Regions from separate parts of the Paenibacillus motobuensis genome, predicted to be linked through region 2. Evidence: a T-box and tRNA genes for the amino acid it is inferred to sense, from the RefSeq annotation. Region 2 holds a T-box; the other holds one or more tRNA genes.
The links. A T-box is a leader RNA that pairs with one kind of tRNA and senses whether it is charged. The one in region 2 lies ahead of ABD014_RS14850 (valine--tRNA ligase), so its partner is inferred to be a tRNA-Val.
Positions count from the first base shown of each region.

Region 1: it encodes a tRNA-Val, which carries the amino acid that the T-box ahead of ABD014_RS14850 (valine--tRNA ligase) is inferred to sense. The anticodon was not compared.

Region 1 is NZ_BAAACX010000028.1:113,536-124,473, reverse strand. It holds gene ABD014_RS24495 (aminotransferase class I/II-fold pyridoxal phosphate-dependent enzyme) at 10-1,485, shown strand; gene ABD014_RS24490 (DUF1292 domain-containing protein) at 1,606-1,929, opposite strand; gene ABD014_RS24485 (stalk domain-containing protein) at 2,021-2,581, opposite strand; gene ABD014_RS24480 (MBL fold metallo-hydrolase) at 2,754-3,488, shown strand; gene ABD014_RS24475 (DUF3892 domain-containing protein) at 3,548-3,787, opposite strand; gene ABD014_RS24470 (GNAT family N-acetyltransferase) at 3,882-4,331, opposite strand; gene ABD014_RS24465 (hypothetical protein) at 4,578-4,799, opposite strand; tRNA gene ABD014_RS24460 (tRNA-Val) at 5,106-5,178, shown strand; gene ABD014_RS24455 (DUF7010 family protein) at 5,469-6,014, shown strand; gene ABD014_RS24450 (RAxF-45 family protein) at 6,142-6,291, shown strand; gene abc-f (ribosomal protection-like ABC-F family protein) at 6,410-8,386, shown strand; gene ABD014_RS24440 (DNA-3-methyladenine glycosylase family protein) at 8,421-9,092, shown strand; gene ABD014_RS24435 (cysteine hydrolase family protein) at 9,206-9,856, opposite strand; gene ABD014_RS24430 (polysaccharide deacetylase family protein) at 9,993-10,751, shown strand.
Region 2 is NZ_BAAACX010000013.1:24,368-35,305, forward strand. It holds gene murC (UDP-N-acetylmuramate--L-alanine ligase) at 142-1,518, opposite strand; gene ABD014_RS14845 (bifunctional folylpolyglutamate synthase/dihydrofolate synthase) at 1,524-2,900, opposite strand; gene ABD014_RS14850 (valine--tRNA ligase) at 3,394-6,066, opposite strand; T-box leader at 6,178-6,449, opposite strand; gene ABD014_RS14855 (LysM peptidoglycan-binding domain-containing protein) at 6,700-7,965, opposite strand; gene ABD014_RS14860 (RluA family pseudouridine synthase) at 8,151-9,056, opposite strand; gene hemL (glutamate-1-semialdehyde 2,1-aminomutase) at 9,053-10,354, opposite strand; gene hemB (porphobilinogen synthase) at 10,401-10,938, opposite strand, start outside.

The DNA.
Region 1 (10,938 bases), on a different contig from region 2:
GACGACTAAATGGATCATCAACGTACGCCGTTATTTACTGCACTTAAGCAGCACGCGGCCACTAACCCTGTACAATTCCATATTCCCGGACATAAGAAAGGCCAGGGTATGGATAAAGAGTTTCATGATTTTATTGGCGATAATGCTCTGTCTATTGACTTGATCAATATCGCCCCGCTTGATGACCTCCATCAGCCGTCGGGCGTAATTGAAGAAGCCCAAAACCTTGCTGCCGATGCCTTTGGGGCGGATTATACCTTTTTCTCGGTGCAAGGAACCAGTGGAGCTATCATGACTATGATTTTGTCTGTTTGCTCTCCTGGGGATAAGATTATCGTACCAAGGAACATCCATAAATCGATCATGTCGGCGATTATTTTCTCCGGAGCGAAGCCTGTCTTCGTATCCCCGGCTCAGGATGCCAATCTCGGAATCGATCACGGAATTACGACTTCTTCGGTACGCAGAGCGCTGCAGAAGCACCCTGACGCCAAGGCGGTATTGGTTATCAACCCGACCTACTATGGGGTCTGTGCTCATCTGAAGGAAATTGTAGACCTGGCTCATAGCTATCATGTTCCCGTACTCGTGGATGAAGCGCATGGCGTTCATATTCATTTTCATGAAGATCTGCCTATGTCTGCGATGCAAGCTGGAGCGGATATGGCTGCAACCAGCGTTCACAAGCTGGGCGGTTCAATGACCCAGAGCTCTGTGCTCAATCTGAATACGAAGAATGGCTATGTGAATCCTCAGCGTGTCCAGACGATTATGAGTATGCTGACGACGACCTCAACTTCTTACGTGCTGCTGGCCTCACTGGACACTGCACGAAGAACTCTGGCTCTTCATGGTCATGATTTGGCCGAGGAATCGATTCGATTAGCTGATTATGTTCGCCGCGGCGTGAACGACATTGACGGCCTGTATAGCTTCGGTCGTGAAATTCTTGGCAGCGAAGCCACCTACGATCTCGATCCTACCAAGGTGACGATTCATGTGCGCCATTTGGGCATTACCGGCTACGAGACGGAGAACTGGCTCAGAGAACATTACAAGATCGAAGTCGAGCTCAGCGATATGTACAATATTCTGTGTCTGATCACGCCTGGAGATAATCAGGAGACGGTGAATACGTTACTAACCGCTCTTCGCGAGCTGTCCAGTTTGTATTATAAAGAAGGCAATGCCAACGAACTGATCGTTAAAATACCGGAAATTCCGCAATTATCGCTTATTCCTCGTGACGCCTTCTATGCTGATACCGAGGTGGTTCCGTTCGCGGAGTCAGCTGGCCGAATTATTGCCGAATTCATATATGTCTATCCTCCTGGAATACCGATCCTCTTGCCTGGTGAGGTGATCTCCCAGGACAATATCGATTATATTCAGGATCATGTCTCGGTCGGATTACCTGTAAAAGGACCTGAAGACCGTTACATCAAGAACGTTAAAGTTATCGTCGAAGCTGATCCGATCTTCTAATAAAAACTTGAGACAGGACTTGAAGGCTGTATATACAGTCTTCAAGGTCCTTTTTTTATTCAAAAAAAGAGCTGCCCAGGCAAAATAAATGCCAAAGACAACTCTTATTTATCGAAAAATTTATGCTTCGTCCAATTCGGATACGAGCTGATTGTAAGCTTCCTCTACTTGATTCCACTCATCTTCGTCCTCGATATTGTACAGCACCATTTCTTCATTCTCTTCTTCCATACGCAGAATGATGCCGTCGGCTCCCGGATTGTTGCGTTCAAGCAGCAATGCATACAGCTTCTCGCCTACGTCAAATGTCTCAACGAGAACCATGTCCACGTCTTTTCCATTCTCATCGGTTAGAGTCAACACGAACTCTTCATGCTCGTGGTCATGATCATGATCATGTCCGCAGCCGCATGCTTCGCCGTGCTCGTGATTATGCTCGCTCATTCGAAATACCTCGCTTTTAGTTTAAAGTTATCAACCTTGTGGTATCGTAACACTTTACAGCGGACAGGTCAATTTAGATTACTGGGGCATGTTATTTGAGCACATTAACGTTCTTTTCTGAGACTAAGGTGAATTCCCCCCCACCTGCTGATTTCATGTAGAAGCCAATTTTATATTTCCCAGCATTCTTGAAATCATAATTAAAATCCTCAGTCCGGAACCAGAAATTATCCTTATTATTAGGAATATCACTCGTCTGAATTACAGTTGTGTTGCCGTCTGGAGAAGTGATAGATACCCTAACTGCCGATATATCCGTCTTTAAATTGTCGACCTGCGTGAATACATTGAACTTCAGCTTCCCACTCTTGTTGATATCACCGAAGACTTTGCCATCGGACGATTGGATCAGAGAGATATGTACATTCGGTTTATAATAATATACCGTCTTCGTAGAGTCATCATAATAAATCAACCCTTCAAGTTCACGAAGAGGAATATATGTCTTACCATCAATGATATAACTGCCATCATCAAGCTCACGGCCATTCATCAGCAGACGGACTTTCTGGGAAGCCGAATCAGCGAATAGCAATGAACCTCCCATCAGGGAGAATATAGTAACGAGTATTGCAACTCTTCTCCATTTCATAAATGATAACCTCCATAAGATTCATGTTGATGTAAATTTATACTCCAAAAAATGAACCAAGTTGCGCTGTTTTCATGAAAGGTTATTATTTTTTTTGAAATAATTTCGGGCCAGTATTGGAAAATGATATATTAATAAGTACTGCAGCATCAAAATGAAGAGGTGAATAAATATGTCATTAAGCTTGCAAATGCTAGGAACAGGCGGTGCCTTTGCCAAGCAATATTTCAACAATAATGCGCTTCTCAGTACTGAAGATTTCACACTGCTGATCGATTGCGGAATTACCGCCCCCATGTCCCTACATCAAATAGGTAAGACACCGGATGAGATCAATGCGATTCTGATCACCCACATCCATGGAGATCATGTCGGCGGCCTGGAGGAATTCGCCTTTCGGATGAAATTTCAATACAAGCGTAAGCCGGTCCTATATATTAGTGAGAAGCTAGTTCAACCTCTATGGGAAAATACACTTAAAGGTGGATTAACTCAGGAAGGAATCTCTTCGCTGGAGGATGCCTTTGAGGTTCATACGTTGATAGAAGGAGTTCCCTGTCCTCTGTCACCAAATCTAACTGTTGAATTGATTCAAACTCCGCATATTCCCGGAAAAGATAGTTATTCGCTATATATTAATCAAGAAATTTTCTACAGTGCGGATATGACTTTTCAACCAGAGTTATTAATGAAGCTTGTTCGCGAGCGGGGCTGCCGTACCATTCTGCATGAAGTACAGTTTATCTCGCCTGGGGCGGTTCATACGACGCTGGATGAACTGCGAAGCCTGCCTGAGGACATTCAGCAAATGATCTATCTGATGCATTATGCGGATGATATGGAGAACTACGTTGGCAAAACAGGTCCTATGCAATTTCTGCGTCAACATGAGATCTATTCTTTATAAATATAAGCAGCCGCAGGTAAGGTGCCTGCGGCTGTCATCGTTTCATTGTGGAATTTGATTTATTCGAACCTTGGCAATGCGTCCAAATTGTTGGTCGGGTCGCCATCCGCATCTCCACGAATGTACATTTCTCCGTCCCTTCCTTTGAATACATTGACCCCTGCAATAGCTCCGGCTTTCACTTCCTGTAACGCCTGTTCATAATCAAGAACCCGGCCGTTGGAGGTTTTGAACGCGGTAAGATCACCGTCTCCATTTTTCTGGACTGCGATAAAGGTCTCACGTGTATTCATTTCCATCTGACTATCACATCTCCTCTTCATTGTTTCCCTTCACAGGGCTCCCCTGAGAGGGATGTGTATAGTTTGTCCCAAATTGCGGAATGTATGAGAATTAGAGCTCCAGCGATTTCTCCATTCTGACATGAGGTATGTTCGCATCAAGGAACGTCTCCGTAGAAGTCGTCACATAGCCAAGCTTCTGATAGAAGGCTTCTGCTTGACACTGTGCATCCAGCACAGATTTCGTCAATCCCAGCTCACGAGCCAGCTCCTCCATAGCAAGCAGCAGCACCTTGCCAATTCCTTGTGAACGGAAGTCTTTGCGGACAGCGATCCGCTGCATTTTTGCCGCATTATCCTTGTAGTATATTAGACGGCCTGTAGCAGCATATACTCCGTCAACCTCGATAAGAATGTGGTGGGCATCCGGTCCAATCACATCATATTCATCGATTTCAAGCTCCTCCGGAACCTTCTGCTCCTGCACGAATACTTCTTTTCGAATATTGCAGGCTTCTTCCAACTGTTCTTCAGTCTTCACGGGTACAATTACAGCAGCCATTCCTATCCCTCCCATTGTCATGAATTTATATAATGTACATTAAAAATAAAAACTTGCATCATTATACAAAAAATTAATTCTAATGTATAGTTGGGGTAATACATGGAGAGAAGGAGCTGATAAACCGATGTACGGACTAACGATTGGTGCGGCGATTATCATTTCTGTTCTTCTGATTGTCCCGATGTTCTATGTCACTAAGAAAGGGTATTCCCGTAGATGGGAAGATGAGTAAGCCGTTCCAAGTCAGGGTTCCTTGGAGTATACCTCTTTCTGGACAGCTGGAGCGTAGACACCATTAGATATAGAAGGGCTAGACCACCATGGAGCCTTGGCTTGTCTATCCATCGTCTTCTGGCTGGCCGACAGGCCACAGCCCGTCATAGCCAACAGCATAGTTACGGTCAACATGAGCATCATAAGTACTTTACCCCAACGAAACCTAAATCCCATTTGATCGAATTTCATTTTTTGTGATACCCCCATTCAGATTATAGTCCTATCTTCATAATCTCCAATAAATGGAGATCGTATAATTAGTGAACTGAAGTGACTATTCCAATACGTAGGACATTCTGCTGAAAATAAAAAATCCGGCGCGATGACACCGGATGGATTTACTTGTTCTTTAGGGTCTGGTCTTCTTCAATGCCCATTAGTCGCTGATGCTTATTCTGGTTGGAAATTGTAGAACATTGCTTCATTATTCATATAAAAAAGTTTGACATAATTGGCCCTTCCTGATAAGATAAATTTTGTCTTCACTTATAATATGATCTGTTAGCTCAGCTGGGAGAGCACTATCTTGACAGGGTAGGGGTCAGTGGTTCGAGCCCACTACAGATCATCATGAGGAAACCCTTGAGGCGTTAAGCTTCAAGGGTTTTTCTAGTACAAAAATAAATCTATATCTTGGTGCCGATTGATGCCATTATACGAATTTGATACGAACAGTGTAGATGCTGAGAATGCAATATCTTTCCCACAAAATAATGATTGATGGCCTTCTGCCTATTTTGTTAAAGTTTTATTTTCGTATTTTTCATTGAATTATGGTCTTCATTTCCTAATTCACCATGGTAAATCGAGTAAATTTTTGCTATGTTATAGATTACTAAACTTATAGGAGTGCATTTTATGAGTAAAACACTCGAGGAATTACAAAAGGAAATCATTTTTGAAGCAAAAAAAGGGTACCCCATTTTGCTGTCTGGCGTAATTGTCTTTTTAATTTTCACCCTTATGCCCTTAGTTGTTCCAATAGAAGCTGTGCGTTTAATTTGGATATTTGGCCTAGGTGCCATTTTTCCTATTGGAATTCTAATTAGTAAAATTCTTGGTGTTAATTTATTCACCACCAGCAACCCCGTAGGTACTTTAGGAGGAATAGTGGCAGCTCCCCAAGCTTTTTACATACCAGTATTTATAATTGTGTATATGAACATACCTGAATACCTTCCCTTCACCATCGGTTTACTTGCAGGCTCTCATTTTCTTCCTTACATGTGGGTTTATAAGAGCAAAGCTTATTTATTTGTTACTTTAGGCGCCTGTTTTTCCTCCCTAATCTTAGGTGGATTCCTTGTTGATCAGGCATTCACTCTTGTACCTTTAGCAATAGCTATTGTGTATGGTATTGGTGCTCTTTTAATTCTTAGAGAACTTAAAGCTAATCCTATTTAATCACCTTTATTAGGTGATTTTTTTATATAAAGATGAGGCATAGTTTGGGCCTTTAATTCACTACTTGATTTTTCCATTCCCCCATCATATACTTACAATAATTATGTTTTTGAAGGAGGTGGGGAGAGTGGATCGTAAATTTGCATGGAATCGAGTGAGCCTGCTGCCGATGGCAGTTTTTGGCATTGTTCATGAAGCATTTCGCAACGGGATACGTCTGTCCATTTTTAGAAACTCGATATCCATTACAAATTGCGAAATGCCGCTCCTCCCTTAACCTCACGGACTTGTAATACGTGTGTGTTTCTAAGAAGGCTGCAGGTTTTTCCTGCAGCCTTCTTTTGTCTTCGACAGGTAACAGGCAGCAGCGGCATAGGTCGAAGGAGAACTTAATCATGATGATTCAAAGTCAAAATATTCAAAAATATTACGGTGCCGAACTGGTACTAATCGATGTATCATTTGAGATCAAAGAAGGCGAGAAAGTCGGCTTGATTGGCCGGAACGGAAGCGGCAAGACAACGCTGATGAAGTTGATCTCCGGGAGTGATACGCCGGACCAAGGCACGCTGGCTATTCGTAGAAATGCCCGGATCGGCGCCTTGGCACAAATCCCGGATTACGGGAATGGCGAGACGGTCTACCATGTACTTCAGTCCGCTTTTCATAACTTGTTGGAAGTAAAAGAAGAAATGCAGCGGCTGGAAGCCGAGATGTCCGCCTCAGATACAGCCACGAATCCCACTATGCTGGAGGCATTGCTAAGACAATATGGCCATATGCAGGAAGAGTTCGAACGTGGCGGAGGTTACGAGATTGAAGCTTCAATCGATCGCGTGGCCGGTGGCCTTGGTATTCCGGTGGAGCAATATCACCGCCCCTTCTCTACCTTATCTGGCGGCGAGAAGACCAAGGTGGGCCTAGCCGTAATCTTGCTGCAAAGTCCGGATATTCTGCTGCTCGATGAGCCTACCAACCATCTGGATATGGCTGCGATCGAATGGTTGGAATCATTCCTTGGCACTTATAGCGGTACAGCCATCATCACTTCGCACGACCGTTATTTTCTCGATGCGGTTGCCACCAAGATCATTGAGATTGAAGATGGTGAAGCCTTCACTTATCATTGCAACTATAGCAAGTATAAGGAAGAGAAAGAAACAAGACTGCTTCAGCAGTTCGCAGAGTACCAGGAGCAGCAGAAGAAAATCCAGAAGATGAAGGAAGCGATCAAGCAGTTAATTGAGTGGGGCAACCGCTCCAATCCGCCAAATCCTGGCTTCCACCGACGGGCCGCTTCGATGCAGAAGGCGTTGGACCGGATGGTCAAGCTGAAGAGGCCCGTTCTGGAACGTAAACGCATTGATCTGCAGTTGCAGCAATCCGACCGTTCCGGCAAGGATGCTCTCGTATTAACCGGAGTCGGTAAATCCATCGGTGACCGGCAGTTATACAGCGAAATAACGCATACGCTCCGCTATGGGGAGACAGCGGCGCTCATCGGCGGAAATGGTTCGGGCAAGAGCACTTTACTTAAATGTGTTTTGGGCATGGCTGCTACTGATACAGGTGAGATTCGCCTGGGTTCAAGAACCGAGACAGGTTATTTAGCCCAAGAATCCGCTCCGTCAGATCTGAATCTGACCGTACTGGAATACTTCCGCTCCGAGATCGGAATGGAGACCGGTGAGGCCAGAAACCAACTGGCTCGCTTCCTCTTCTACGGAGCCGATGTCTTCAAGAAAGTTTGCAATCTCTCCGGAGGAGAATGGACGCGGCTGCGGTTGACTATACTGATGTACCGTAAGCCTAACCTGCTGCTGCTCGATGAACCGACGAACCATCTTGATATCGACTCACGGGAAGCGTTGGAAGATGCTCTGGAAGAGTTCCCTGGTACTGTTCTGGCCGTGTCCCATGACCGATATTTTATTAACAAGATTGCAAGGCAGGTATGGGCGCTTGAGAACGGACAAATGACCGTGACGCTTGGGAACTTTGAGGACTACAGGAGTGAGCTGGAAAGAAGAAAATCTATGGTCGTCGACTCTCCTTCTACTCCTGAACATGATGAAGCAAAGGCCATTAGCTCAATTCCGAGTTCGACAGCAAAACCACAGCAATCAAAGCAACTGGCCAAACCGACGCAAACTTCAGCAACACCTAATCCAGCCACGATTCAGAAGATGGAGCGTGATATCGCCGATTTAGAACAGACGTTGAAATTGATCCACGCAGCTATGCTGGAACCGGAAACGGCTTACGATGCAGATCAACTATCCAACCTTCAGACACAGCAAAATGAAATTCAGCAGGAGTTGGACAGTTTGATCGAGAAATATATTGCGATGCTTGAAGACGATGACCAATAATTCGGATCATTAAAATTGAGAGGATGTTATACGAATGAGCTCAATCGCATTCCATATACATGCCGATGACCCGCGAGTCAAATCGCTATCAGCAGCTGATTCCCGTATGGGAACTTTGATTGCTCTGATTGGCGAGGTAAAAACTAACACCCAGGAACCGCATTTTGCCTCTATAGCACGATCGATCATCAGTCAGCAGATTTCCGTCAAAGCGGCCGCATCGATCCGCAGTCGGGTGATTGAACTGGCCGGGGAATTGTCCCCGGCTGCCCTCTCAGCGCAGAGCGATGAAGATCTTCGTGCCGCCGGACTCTCTACCGCCAAAGTCGCATATATCCGTGATCTATGTGATAAGGTACTATCCGGAGATGTCGACCTGGAGCGACTTCAGGAGCTAAATGATGAAGATGCCACAGCCAAGCTCGTCTCGATCAAAGGGATTGGCAAATGGACGGCGGAAATGTTCCTGATCTTCGGCCTCGGGCGTGAGAATATTGTCTCTATTGGAGATGCCGGGCTGCAGCGTGCCGCAAGATGGCTGCATAATATGGAAGAACGGTCAGACCGCAAATACCTGCAGCAGGTTGCACATATGTGGGAGCCTTATGGCTCCATCGCCTCGATCTATCTGTGGGAAGCGATCAATACAGGTCATGTAGATTCGGGTGAAACGCTGGAAGAACGGGTCAGTCAGGCAGCCCACTAATTTATATCCTCTTCACTCGATCTTTCCATATATGCCTCTTGTCACACCGTATCATCGCAACAAGAGTTCTTTGATACGGTGTGTTTTTTATATCCAGAATCATCCTGGATCACTTACCTCCCTAATGTCTGTTCCACTTCACTTACTGCTTCGGCCAAGCTGCATACATGTACGCCGATATTCCTCATCTCCTTCATTCCCTTCTTATACACCTGGGACATCGCGTCAGCTATCATAACAACGCGGAAATCTCGTTCACTGGCTTCATACATGGAGGTTCTCGGACAATTTGGGAAATTACAGCCTGTAAAAAGAATCGTGTCAATTCCTCGTTCCCTGAGAAAATGCTCAAGTGAAGTGCTATAAAATGCGCCCCAACGTGGCTTGTACAGGATCCACTCCTGGTCTCCAACCGCCTGAAACTCTCCATTAAGCAGTCGTCTGGAATCCAGCCCGCTATAATTGAGCGGGCGAATCGAATGGACCAGCTCCGCTCCCTCTGTCTCCGGGGCAACGACTTGCAGTCCCTTCTCAATCGACTCTCTTCGGCATAGATCTACATTGGACCCATCCTCTTGATACAGACGGACGACATGTATAATCGGCATGGTCAGCGCTCGGTAAACGGCAAGCATCTGCTCTATTTTTGGCAATACTTCAAAGGTTCCTGGAACCATTGCCACTGCTTCTGGCAACGTAAAATCATTTTGCGTATCGATCGTTAACAACACAGACCGACTCCAATTTGGAGAGGTATAACTCATCGTGAATCCTCCTTTTAGCGGACCTCGCTTAAGATTAGGGATATTTTTTCAAGAAATCATCCAAAATAATTGAATGCCACACCTGTCCTGTGTGATAAGATCCTGTGAAAAATGTAGAGGGAGGAACTTTACGAACATGCTAAAGCCCAAACTGCTCTTGCTGCTCATCTTGTCCGCGGCATTAGTTCATCTTCCTGGTTCAGCGGAAGCCCGCTCTGTGCCCAAAGACAGAGCTTACTATGAGTCGCGAGGTGACATCGTATGGGAGGTCCCTACCCAGGACAAATTTATTGCCCTGACTTTCGACGACGGCCCGGATGCGAAGCTGACGCCGAAAATTCTCGAGCTGCTGGAGAAATATGATGCGAAGGCGACCTTCTTCGTCGTTGGCGAACGTGTCAAGCGTTATCCTGAACTCGTCAAGAAAGAGTTGGCCGCTGGCCATGAAATCGGCAATCACTCGTATCACCATCCAGCCTTTGAAACTTTGTCAGTTAATACCATTAAAAATGAAATGGACCAGGCTCAGCAAGTTATTTATCAAACGACCGGACATAAAGCCGTGTTATTCCGCCCTCCTGGTGGTGTCTACAACGAAAATATCATTAACTTGGCGAAGCAGAACAATATGCAATTAATTCTATGGTCCTGGCACCAGGATACGAGGGATTGGTCCTCGCCCGGCGTAAACAAAATTGTGCGCAAGGTGCTAAATAACGCCCGCAATGGAGATATTGTGCTTATGCATGATTTTGTCTACCGCAGTTCTCAGACCCCTGAAGCACTGAAGGTGATTTTACCTGAGTTGAAAAAAAGAGGCTTCTCCTTCGTGACCGTCTCTGAGCTGCTCACCCATAAAGTTTCTCCTAAACAGCATATTGAAGTGAACCATTAACGCTTCCGATGTCGGCGTTGTCCGTACAGATGTAGCAGCCAGATAGTTCGCTTGCTTGAGATCTAAGATTGCCCGATGACGACCCAAGCATCGGGCTTTATTAATACCCTAAAACAACACTTAAAAATTTATTTATTCAAATTTTATTATTTGTGATTTAAATCACATGTATTGTGAAAAATATCAC
Region 2 (10,938 bases):
AAAAGAACGGTTCAGACGGCGTAAAAATTTTATGAACGGATACACGAAGTGCAGGCACATATCAAAGAACCTCCATATTCATATGCAAACACATGAACATGGAGGTTTTCTCTCCGAACCAATTTTTCAAATGCGAATAAGCTATTGGGAGATTCGCTTGGATAATTCGTCCCCAACTCTCCAGATATCGCCAGCCCCCATGGTGAGTACAAGATCCCCAGGTTGAAGTCGGTTCTCCAGATCAGCAATCACGTCCTGCTTCGTAGGCAAGTATCTTGCCCCGGCATTGCTGTTCTCCTTAATCAATTCAACCAGCTTCGAGGAGTTAATCCCCTCGATTTGCTTCTCTCCGGCTGGTGAATAAATATCGGTAATGATTACCTCATCCGCACCACCAAAGGCTCTGCTAAAGGCATCAAGCAGGAAGAAGGTTCTCGTATAACGCTGCGGCTGGAACACAGCGATAATCCGCTTGCCGGTCGCTTTAGAGGCAGCGATTGTGGCTTCGATCTCTGTCGGATGATGGGCATAATCATCGATAATGAGGATGCCCTTACTATCGCCAAGGACCTGAAAGCGACGCTTGGCTCCATGAAAATGCTTGATTGCTGCAGCGATCTCCACAAACGGAACTCCTGCCTCCAAACAGACAATAACCGCCGCCATGGAGTTATACACATTATGCTTACCTGGAACCGACAACTCTACCGTTCCAAGCTTCTCGTCACCACGCTTCATTGTATACGACACATATCGATCGCCAAGCTCCATATCCTCAGCGTTATAATCACAGACAGAGTCAATTCCATAAGTAATGATATTGCAGTTCAACTTAGGCAATAATTCGCCCAGAATATCGTCATCGCCACATACGATAGCTGCCCCGTCCGGCTTAATCTGATTAAGGAATTGCACGTACGCTTCCTTGAGCTGTCCGAAATCCCCGCCGTAATTCTCCAGATGATCCGCCTCAATATTCGTTACAATTCCTAGCGAAGGATGGTATTGAAGAAATGAGCCATCGCTCTCGTCTGCCTCAGCAACGACGTATTTCCCTTGTCCTGCCTTGGCATTTGTACCGATATCCAGGATTTCTCCGCCAATAATATATGTTGGATCAATTCCACATTGCTCCATCACAAGTGCGATCATTGATGAAGTCGTCGTCTTTCCGTGAGCTCCGGCAACCGCCACTCCTGTCCGTTCGTTAAGCAGACGGGCCAGCATTTGTGAACGATGTAGAACCGGGATTCCCCGTTCCTGCGCTTCAACCCGTTCTACATTGTCCTTTGGAAGAGCCGTCGAATATACGACCAGATCGGCGCCGTCAACTTGCTCAGCCGTATGGCCGATATAGACCTTGGCTCCCTTCGCCTTCAGCTTCTCGATCAATTCCTGGGAAGCTACATCTGAACCGGTTACCTTATAGCCCATCTCCAGCATTACACGTGCGATGGCGCTCATTCCGTAACCGCCGATACCTATAAAATGTACATGTTGTTCTCTAGTATTTAACAATATGGTCACCAGCCTTTTTCAGAATCGGTGTGATGTAAGAGAGTCGCGCGCACGTCAGAAATCATGTACAACGTACCTGTAACCACTCCTAAATCCTCCCGTTCCGTCCGCGACATCAATAGCTCTAAAGCCTTTTTCCAGTCGCGTTCTACGATAATTTCCAAGTTTTCTTTTGCTTTTGTTTCTTTAAGCTGCTCCACAATACTATGGAGCGCCTCCACATCCATTTTCTTACGAAAATCAGGCTCGGTCAAAATAAGCGTATCCACTATTGGTAATATATGCTCCAAGTAGCCACGATGATGCTTATTTGCCAGCATGCCCATCATCAAATTCAGCTTGCGATACTTATAGATGTCCGGAATGCTTCTGGCTAACATCTGAGCTCCTTCCGGATTATGCGCCCCATCGAGCACAATACGAGGCTCGTTGTTCACCTGTTCCATTCTTCCTGCCCAAGCCGTACTGCGGAAGCCAGACAGGATCGCTTCATCCTCAAGCGCAAAAGCCATATACTGACGAAGCACCTCAAGTACCATCATGACCCCGGCCGCGTTCTTGCATTGATGTTCACCAAGCAGCGAGAGCTTCAGCACAAGCTCCCGGAACGGACCATGAAAGTCCATGGATTGCTCATGATCATCACCCTCTAGCCGTTCATAGGTGAACTGTTCTCCAAGCAAGTATAGGGTAGATCGCTGCTCTTGAGCTGTCCTGCGTAGCACTTCGATCGCTTCCGGCTGTTCTACACAGCTCACGACAGGAACACCGGGCTTGATGATCCCGGCCTTCTCACTAGCAATCTGCTCTATGGTATCGCCTAATACATCGGTATGGTCCATGCCGATATTTGTAATCAACGAGACGATAGGCGTAACAATATTTGTTACATCCATCCTTCCCCCGAGACCTGTCTCCCATACTACGACATCAGGATAACATTCTTCTGCAAAATATAAAATCGCAATCGCTGTACTTACCTCGAACATCGTTGGCGAACCTAGCTCTGAATCGGCGATTTCCTCTACAAGAGGCAGGATCCGATTCGATAACGATACCAGAGTAGCCTCCGGAATGTCTTGACCATTAAATTGAAATCGGTTTGTAAACTTGGTGATATAAGGAGAAGTAAAGGTCCCTACATCAAAACCGGCCTTCATTAACGTAGATGTTAGAAAAGCGCATGAAGAACCCTTGCCATTCGTTCCTGCAACATGGATAAATTTCAGCTTGCGCTGTGGGTTGCCGAGACGCTCCATCATGAGCTCAATACGCTCCAGTCCTGGACGGATCCCGAACGCAATTAGCCCATTAATCCATTCTACCGCTTCGTTATAATCCTGCAGAGATTGCTTGTTTCCTTCCTCAGTATGAGCCCCCATGAAATTCACCTTCGTCTATGATTTATAAAGAGGTAGTTCAAAAAGTCCGCTTTTGATAAGAAAACCTGATCGAGGTCGTTCAAGGATGAGCGACCGCGATTCAAAGGTAGGTTTTCTTGCGATATAGAATTTCATCAGCTATGCTGATAACTTATAAATTCTATATCTAACACGAAGTAATATCAGTGGAGTGATCTCGGCATCGAATCTTGAATTCAGCCGGGTCTAAGCGAATGCTTACGAAGTCATGTTTCCTTCGGAAACATCTCAAGTGCTCACGTACCCACTACGTACGCTCCGCTCCTCAGACCCTAGCTTCATCCAACCTTCTTGGTGCTGAAAACCGACCTTTTGAACAATATATAGTTAAAATTATGGATTGCAGGATGCCTGTTCCCTGATCCAAATCCTTACGCCTCAGCGCAGAACAATCGGACTGTTACCTCTGATAACAATCCGATTGTTCTATTGCAAGGACGTAGAGGCAATGGCACTAGGCTTTTAATTCATTGATTCTTGCAAGCACCTTGTCGCGTTTGGCAGAGTAATCATTCATCTTAGCACGCTCTTCTTCAATCACCTTGGCAGGTGCTTTAGAGACAAAGCCTTGATTGGACAATTTCTTCTCCACACGTTCTACTTCTTTATTCAAGTGGTCAATTTCTTTCTCCAGACGAGCGATTTCCTGACTGATATCGATCAGGCCGGCCAGCGGCAGATACAATTCCGCTCCTGTGACAATCGCTGTCATTGCTTTATCCGGCGCTTCTACCTTCAGTGAAGCTTCGTAATCGGACGTGTTACAGAACCGGCGAACATAGTGTTCGTTACGGCTAAGGATGTCAAGCAACTCAGAGGAGCCCGGCTTAACGATCAACTCGATTTTCTTGCTCATCGGTACGTTCACTTCAGCACGAATGTTGCGAACCGAGCGAATAATATCGATCAGTAGATTCATTTCCTGAACTGCATCCGGCGCTTCCATTGCAGGGTCATACGTAGGCCATTCAGCCAAAGTAATCGTATCGCCACTGTGCGGCAAATGCTGCCATATTTCCTCGGAAATATACGGCATGAACGGATGGATCAGTCTCAGCGTACGATCGAGCACATAAGCAAGCACCGATTGTGTCTTGCGTTTGGCATCCGCATCTTCACCATAGAAGCTCAGCTTCGCGAATTCAATATACCAGTCGCAGAGATCATCCCAGATGAAATTGTACAATACACGGCCGGTTTCGCCAAATTCATAGGAATCGATTAGACGAGTTACATCCCGAGCTGTCTCATTAAAGCGATGCAAAATCCAACGATCTGAAGTCGAAAGGTTGCCGCTGATGTCGATGTCCTCATAGGACACTCCTTCCATGTTCATCAGAGCAAAGCGCGAAGCATTCCAGATCTTATTGGCGAAATTTCGCGCTTGTTCTACACGCTCCCAATGGAAGCGAACGTCCTGACCAGGCGTACTGCCCGTCGAGATCATATAGCGCATTGCATCAGCGCCGTATCTCTCGATAATATCGAGCGGATCTACCCCGTTACCCAGGGATTTGGACATCTTCTTGCCCTCGCTGTCGCGAACAAGCCCATGCATTAATACATGCTTAAACGGCATTTTGCCTGTAAACTCAAGCGAAGTAAAGATCATACGAGCCACCCAGAAATAAATAATATCATATCCGGTAACAAGTACGTCCGTTGGGAAATAACGTTTGAAATCTTCGCTCTCCTCATTTGGCCATCCTAGCGTCGAAAACGGCCACAAGGCAGAGCTGAACCATGTATCCAGTACATCCTCATCCTGTTTAAGGTCATCCCGTCCGAGCTTGGCGCGGGCTTCTTCCTCGCTGCGGGCAACAACCATCTCTCCGGTCTCTTCGCTATACCAGGCCGGAATACGATGTCCCCACCATAATTGTCTAGAAATACACCAGTCGCGAACATTCTCGATCCAGTGCAGGTAGGTCTTCTCGAACCGTTCTGGAACGAATTCTACACCTTTGCCCGAGTTTTGCTCTGCAATTGCAGCCTCAGCGAGCGGCTTCATTTTGACGAACCATTGCAGGGACAAATAAGGCTCTATAACTGCCCCGGTCCGTTCACTATGGCCTACCTGATGCAGGTGATCCTCAATTCTAATCAATACGCCCATATCCTGTAAATCTTTCACGATCTGCTTGCGGCATTCACTGCGATCCAGGCCCACATACTTGCCAGCCGCATCGTTCATCTTACCGCTCTCGTCCATGACGATAATCTGCGGCAGATCATGGCGTTGCCCTACCTCGAAGTCATTCGGGTCATGAGCCGGGGTGATCTTAACTGCACCGCTACCGAATTCCTTGTCGACATATTCATCAGCGATGATCGGAATTTCTCGGTCCACAATTGGCAGAACAAGCGATTTGCCGATCAAATGGCTATAGCGCTCATCCTTAGGATGAACAGCGACAGCTGTATCACCGAGCATCGTCTCCGGACGTGTCGTGGCAACTGTAATATACCCGTCCCCATCCTTAAGCGGATATTGAAGATGATACAAGTGTCCGTTAACTTCCTTGTACTCCACTTCAATATCGGACAAGGCCGTACGAGCAACTGGGTCCCAGTTGATGATATATCTGCCTTTATAAATCAGACCCTTCTCATACAGCTTCACGAATACTTCGCGAACAGCCTGAGACAGACCCTCATCAAGCGTAAACCGCTCGCGGGAATAGTCAAGCGACAGACCCATTTTGGCCCATTGTTCATGGATCGTATTGGCATACTGCTCCTTCCATTCCCACACTTTCTCAAGGAACTTCTCACGGCCCAGGTCATATCGGCTTATCCCTTGCTCACGCAGCTTCTGCTCCACTTTGGTCTGAGTCGCGATTCCCGCATGGTCCGAGCCTGGCAGCCATAAGGCATCATAGCCCTGCATCCGCTTGGTACGGATCAATATATCCTGCAGCGTGAAGTCAAGCGCATGTCCAATATGCAGCATACCCGTTACGTTAGGTGGTGGAATTACGATCGTAAAAGGCTCGGCTTCAGGCCGCATGCCCGCTTTAAAGAACTCATTCTCCATCCAGTAACGATACCATTTATTCTCCGCGGCTTTCGGATCATAAGTCGTTGGCATTTCTGCCATTGTTTGTGGTGCTTGGTTTTCTGTCATTTTTGCTTCAACCTCCATTACAATTCAACGTAGCCTAGGCGAATTCAGGCCAACAAGTTCAAGAAGCCTGTAATTATTCGCGACGGCAGAAAACACAAAAAGCCTCTCGTCTCAAAGGACGAAAGGCTTTATCTTTCGCGGTACCACCTTTGTTTCGCAAGATGCCTGGCATCCGCCTGGCGATTCAGTCAAGCATGGCTTGTCGCTTGCGACACTTATACAGATAACGGCTGCAACCGGCCCGCTCTAATGGTGAGACATCACCAGTTCAAACGGACGACTCCCGGGCGACTTCGGATAGCAGTATCCTGCGGAATCTTCCAGCGACACAACTCCGCTCTCTGAAGGGCTCACTTCCTACTCTTCCCGTTCCAAGTCTTTACATTTAGTGTGTTCAGAAAATCTTATTTTGATAACAAATATGTGTCTTAGAAAATAAGAAATAGCATATCTTTGTAAAATCTATATTATCATAACGTGGATGAGGCTGTGAGTCAATATGACAAACGCACAAGCCCACTTAAAAGTTGGCTGAAGCAAAAAGGACCATCCAGATTGAACCTTAACGGTCCTCTGAATAGTCCTGCAGACGCTCCTTCACCTGCCTGTGCATTGCGGAGCTTCAATATAATATCAAGGGATATATAACACTTGTCCTTCAGCCAGATTATGCTCGGACAGACGGTTATACAGCTGCAGTTCGCGCGTGCTAAGCTGGTAGCGCTCCGCAATATCATCCAGCGTCTCTTCCCGCTGCACGATCACGAGGCGAACCTTACGGAACGGAGTTTGATCCTCTGTATTGCCCAGGAACAGGCTCTTCCAACGGACCTCTTCTCCTTCTTCCTGATCAGGGATGACAATAGCTTCCTCGAAGTAATCTACACCATTATCCTTATCTGGACGATTGTTTATCAGCTTGCTGATGCCAAAGCCTTCATCGCGATCCTTGCTATCGTGCTTCTTGCTGCCAAAGGCAACCTTCAGCTCCTTCTTCCCTTCCTGAGCATGCGCTCCTTCTTCCTTCTCTTGTTCAACACTTTCCTCAAATACTTCTACAGCCTCTGCATCTTCAACCTCTGCGGTAACATCCTCCACTTCAGCCTCTGCATAGCTGTCTGTCTTCAATACAGCTTCCGCCTCATCCGCTCGTTCGGAATGGGCATTCACTTGCTCTTGATCTTCAGACCATACTGTCGAATCAGGCTCCTCTGCCTCTTCCCACTCCGCAGTCTCCAACGGACGCTCCACTTCATTAAGCCCCTTGTCCGCCGTAAATGTCGGTGTCAATAACGGAGCTGAGTCAAGCCATGATAACGTCTCCTCATTCTGTTCTTCGTGCTGCTCACGGGCCCCGTCCTGCTGTTCGGATGAGAAAGCTTCCTGTACAACATATGAATGATCTACCGAAACTTTAGGCAACTGATACGAGTAATTGTCCTGCTGGGACTGAACCTCCTCCACTTCTTCCGCTCCGAGAACCGGTTCATGCGCGGCTACATACTCCCTGTCCATCCATTCTTCCGCGTCTGAACGCATAGTGGCCGTCTCAATTCCCTGCAAAGATAGAACTCCCGTAATATTCAAGCTGCGAGCGCTAAGCAAATCTACGTCGAAATTTTCGATTTCCACCGTAATCTCCTCTAGCTTGTTAACCCGACTGAGTGGAACCGTAATCTCAACAGGGATCCAATGCTCCAGCTCCCGACTCTCTCCCTCACCGCGATAAAGGCCTGACAACAGTAAATGACCGCGCAGAGCCGCATATTCATCACCGGGATATACTTGGATTTTCGGAAAAAGTTCAATCTCCTCCAGTTCCTCGATGCCGATCACATCTTCGGATAGATGGACGCGCTCGTAAACATCAAAACGCAGGCCGTAGGAATGATCAACCAAGAACACTACCTCCTTTTTTAGCAAATCCGAATATGACCCACATCCCCTTAAGAGGTTGTTCAAAAAGTCCTTTTTGAACACGTACATAAAGATGGATGGTCCAAATCTTCGCTCATTCTATCTATATGCTAAAAAAAGAAGAGCATGCCTTCTATTTCGGCATGCTCTTTCAGATCAATATATAACTAGGACAAGGCCAACTGCTCTCGCAATCGAAGCCACTCCTGAGGCCAAGGATCATCTACTCGAATCAATTCTCTTGTAAGCGGATGGGCAAAGATTAGACTCTCGCCATGCAGCGCTTGGTAGGGAAGTAGCTTCGTGCTGCCTCCATATAGAGCATCTCCAAGTAGAGGATGCCCGGCATAACTTAAATGAACGCGGATTTGATGCGTTCTTCCGGTCTCCAGTGTCAATCGGACTATGCTCGCCTGATTCAGCGTCTCCACCAGTTCAACATGCGTAACCGCTCTTTGCCCGGAAGGAGAGACACGGCGGCGCTGATTATGGTGCCGGTCCCGCCCAATCGGCTCATCAATGATTCTAAGCGCAGGACTTACTATCCCTTGTACTAGCGCAACATATACCCTAGAGATCTCTTTCCGTGCCATCGCCGCATCAAGCTTAAGCTGTGCATAAGCATTCTTCGCGTACAGCACAGGACCGGACGTATATTCATCCAGCCGATGAATATGGAGCGGGGCGGCCTTCTCTCCACGTTCCGCATAAATAGCAGATACTCGGTTCGCCAGTGTAGGTTCGCGGCTTTCTCCGTCCGGATGAACCTTAATCCCCGTAGACTTATGTACGACGAGACAAAAGTCATCCTCATACAAGATCTCCGGAGGAGTGCCCATTGGCTCAAAAGAAGATTGCTTCGGCGGGAACAAAAGCAGACGGAGGCGATCCCCCGCCAGCTTGATGCCGCCCTCAGCTTCAAGCGTCTTCAATAGCTTGGGCGGCGCTGCTAGTTCATCGTGCAGCCAGGCCATAACCGCTTCATATCGTCCGCCATTCTCCGGCACTGGCAGCCTGCCAGGCATCAGCTCCAGCCATTCACCCCGCCTCTGCCCTGCCGACTTCAGACTCACAGTCGTCTCAGCGCATTGCGATGCGCTTCAATGGTCAGCTCGATATCTTCATCTGTATGCACGCCCGAGATGAACATGCCTTCAAATTGAGATGGCGCAACATTAATTCCTTCCTCAGACAGCGCCGCGAAGTAGCGGCGGAATAGGCCCAGGTCACTGGTCTTAGCCGTCTCAAAGTTGACAACTGTCTGGTCGGTCAGGAAAGGACACATCATTGAACCAACACGGTTGATCGTGCAAGGGAGTCCACGCTCCTTCACATTTGCCGTAAAGCCTGCCTCCAATTTGGCTGACAAGTTCTCAAGACGATCATATACTTCTGGAGTCAAGAGAGATAAAGTCGTGAAGCCAGCAGTCATTGCCAGCGGATTACCGCTCAATGTTCCCGCTTGATAAATAGGACCAGACGGAGCAATCTGTTCCATGATCTCCTTCTTACCGCCATATGCCCCGACAGGCAAGCCGCCTCCGATGACTTTACCCAGACAGGTCAAATCCGGTGTGATGCCGAAGCGACCTTGTGCGCAGTTCAAGCCTACGCGGAATCCGGTCATGACTTCATCGAAAATAAGCACGCTGCCATATTCTGTAGTCAAACGACGCAGACCTTCAAGGAAGCCTGGCTGTGGCGGTACAACGCCCATATTACCGGCTACCGGCTCAACAATGACACCAGCAATCTCTTCGCCAAAGCGCTTGAATGCCAGCTCAACCGATTCCAGATCATTGTAAGGTACAGCGATCGTGTTAGAAGCAACCCCTTCGGGAACGCCAGGACTGTCCGGGAGGCCTAATGTCGCAACTCCGGAGCCAGCCTTGATCAGTAGACTATCCGCATGACCGTGATAAGAGCCTTCAAATTTCAAAATCTTGCTTCTGCCTGTATATCCCCGAGCTAGCCGGATAGCGCTCATCGTCGCTTCCGTACCTGAGTTAACCATCCGTACGATATCGATGGATGGTACGCGCTCTACGACCAGCTTTGCCATCTCAGTCTCTAGCAAAGTAGGCATGCCGAAGCTTGTCCCCTTGGCAGCAGCCTCTTGGAGCGCCTTTACCACTTCAGGATGAGCATGGCCCATAATGAGTGGTCCCCAGGAACCCACATAGTCGATGTAGCTGTTGCCGTCGATATCATATACTCTTGAACCGGAGGCGTGCTCCGCATAAATCGGTGTTAATCCGACGGACTTGTAAGCCCGCACTGGACTATTCACACCTCCAGGCAAATATTGCTTTGCTTCCTCAAAAGCCGTATAGGAACGTCCATCCTGCTTGCGTCCGAGCTTTTCATTCATTGCAGCTTCACTCCTCACCTTGTTCGGTAGAATCTATTGGAATCAATTATTTGCCTTCACGCAGCCAGCTCGCAGCATCCTTGGCAAAATACGTAATGATGATATCCGCGCCAGCCCGCTTCATGCCAAGCAGCATTTCCGTTACAATTGCGCGTTCGTTGATCCAGCCCTGCATCGCAGCAGCTTTAACAAGGGAGTATTCACCGCTGACATTGTAAGCGACAAGTGGCAGATCGAATTGATCGCGAACGACACGAAGCACATCGAGGAAGGCCAGAGCCGGCTTCACCATCAGCATATCGGCACCCTCTAGCACATCAGACTCGGCTTCACGCAGTGCTTCGCGAACATTGGCCGGGTCCATCTGATATGTCTTGCGGTCTCCGAACTGCGGAGCCGAATCAGCTGCCTCACGGAATGGTCCGTAGAATGCAGAAGCATATTTCACGGAATATGCCATAATCGGCACCTGGCTGAAACCTGCTTCATCCAACCCTGCACGGATCGCTGCGACATAGCCGTCCATCATGTTAGATGGAGCGATAATGTCCGCTCCTGCCTCCGCTTGGGAGACCGCCGTGCGA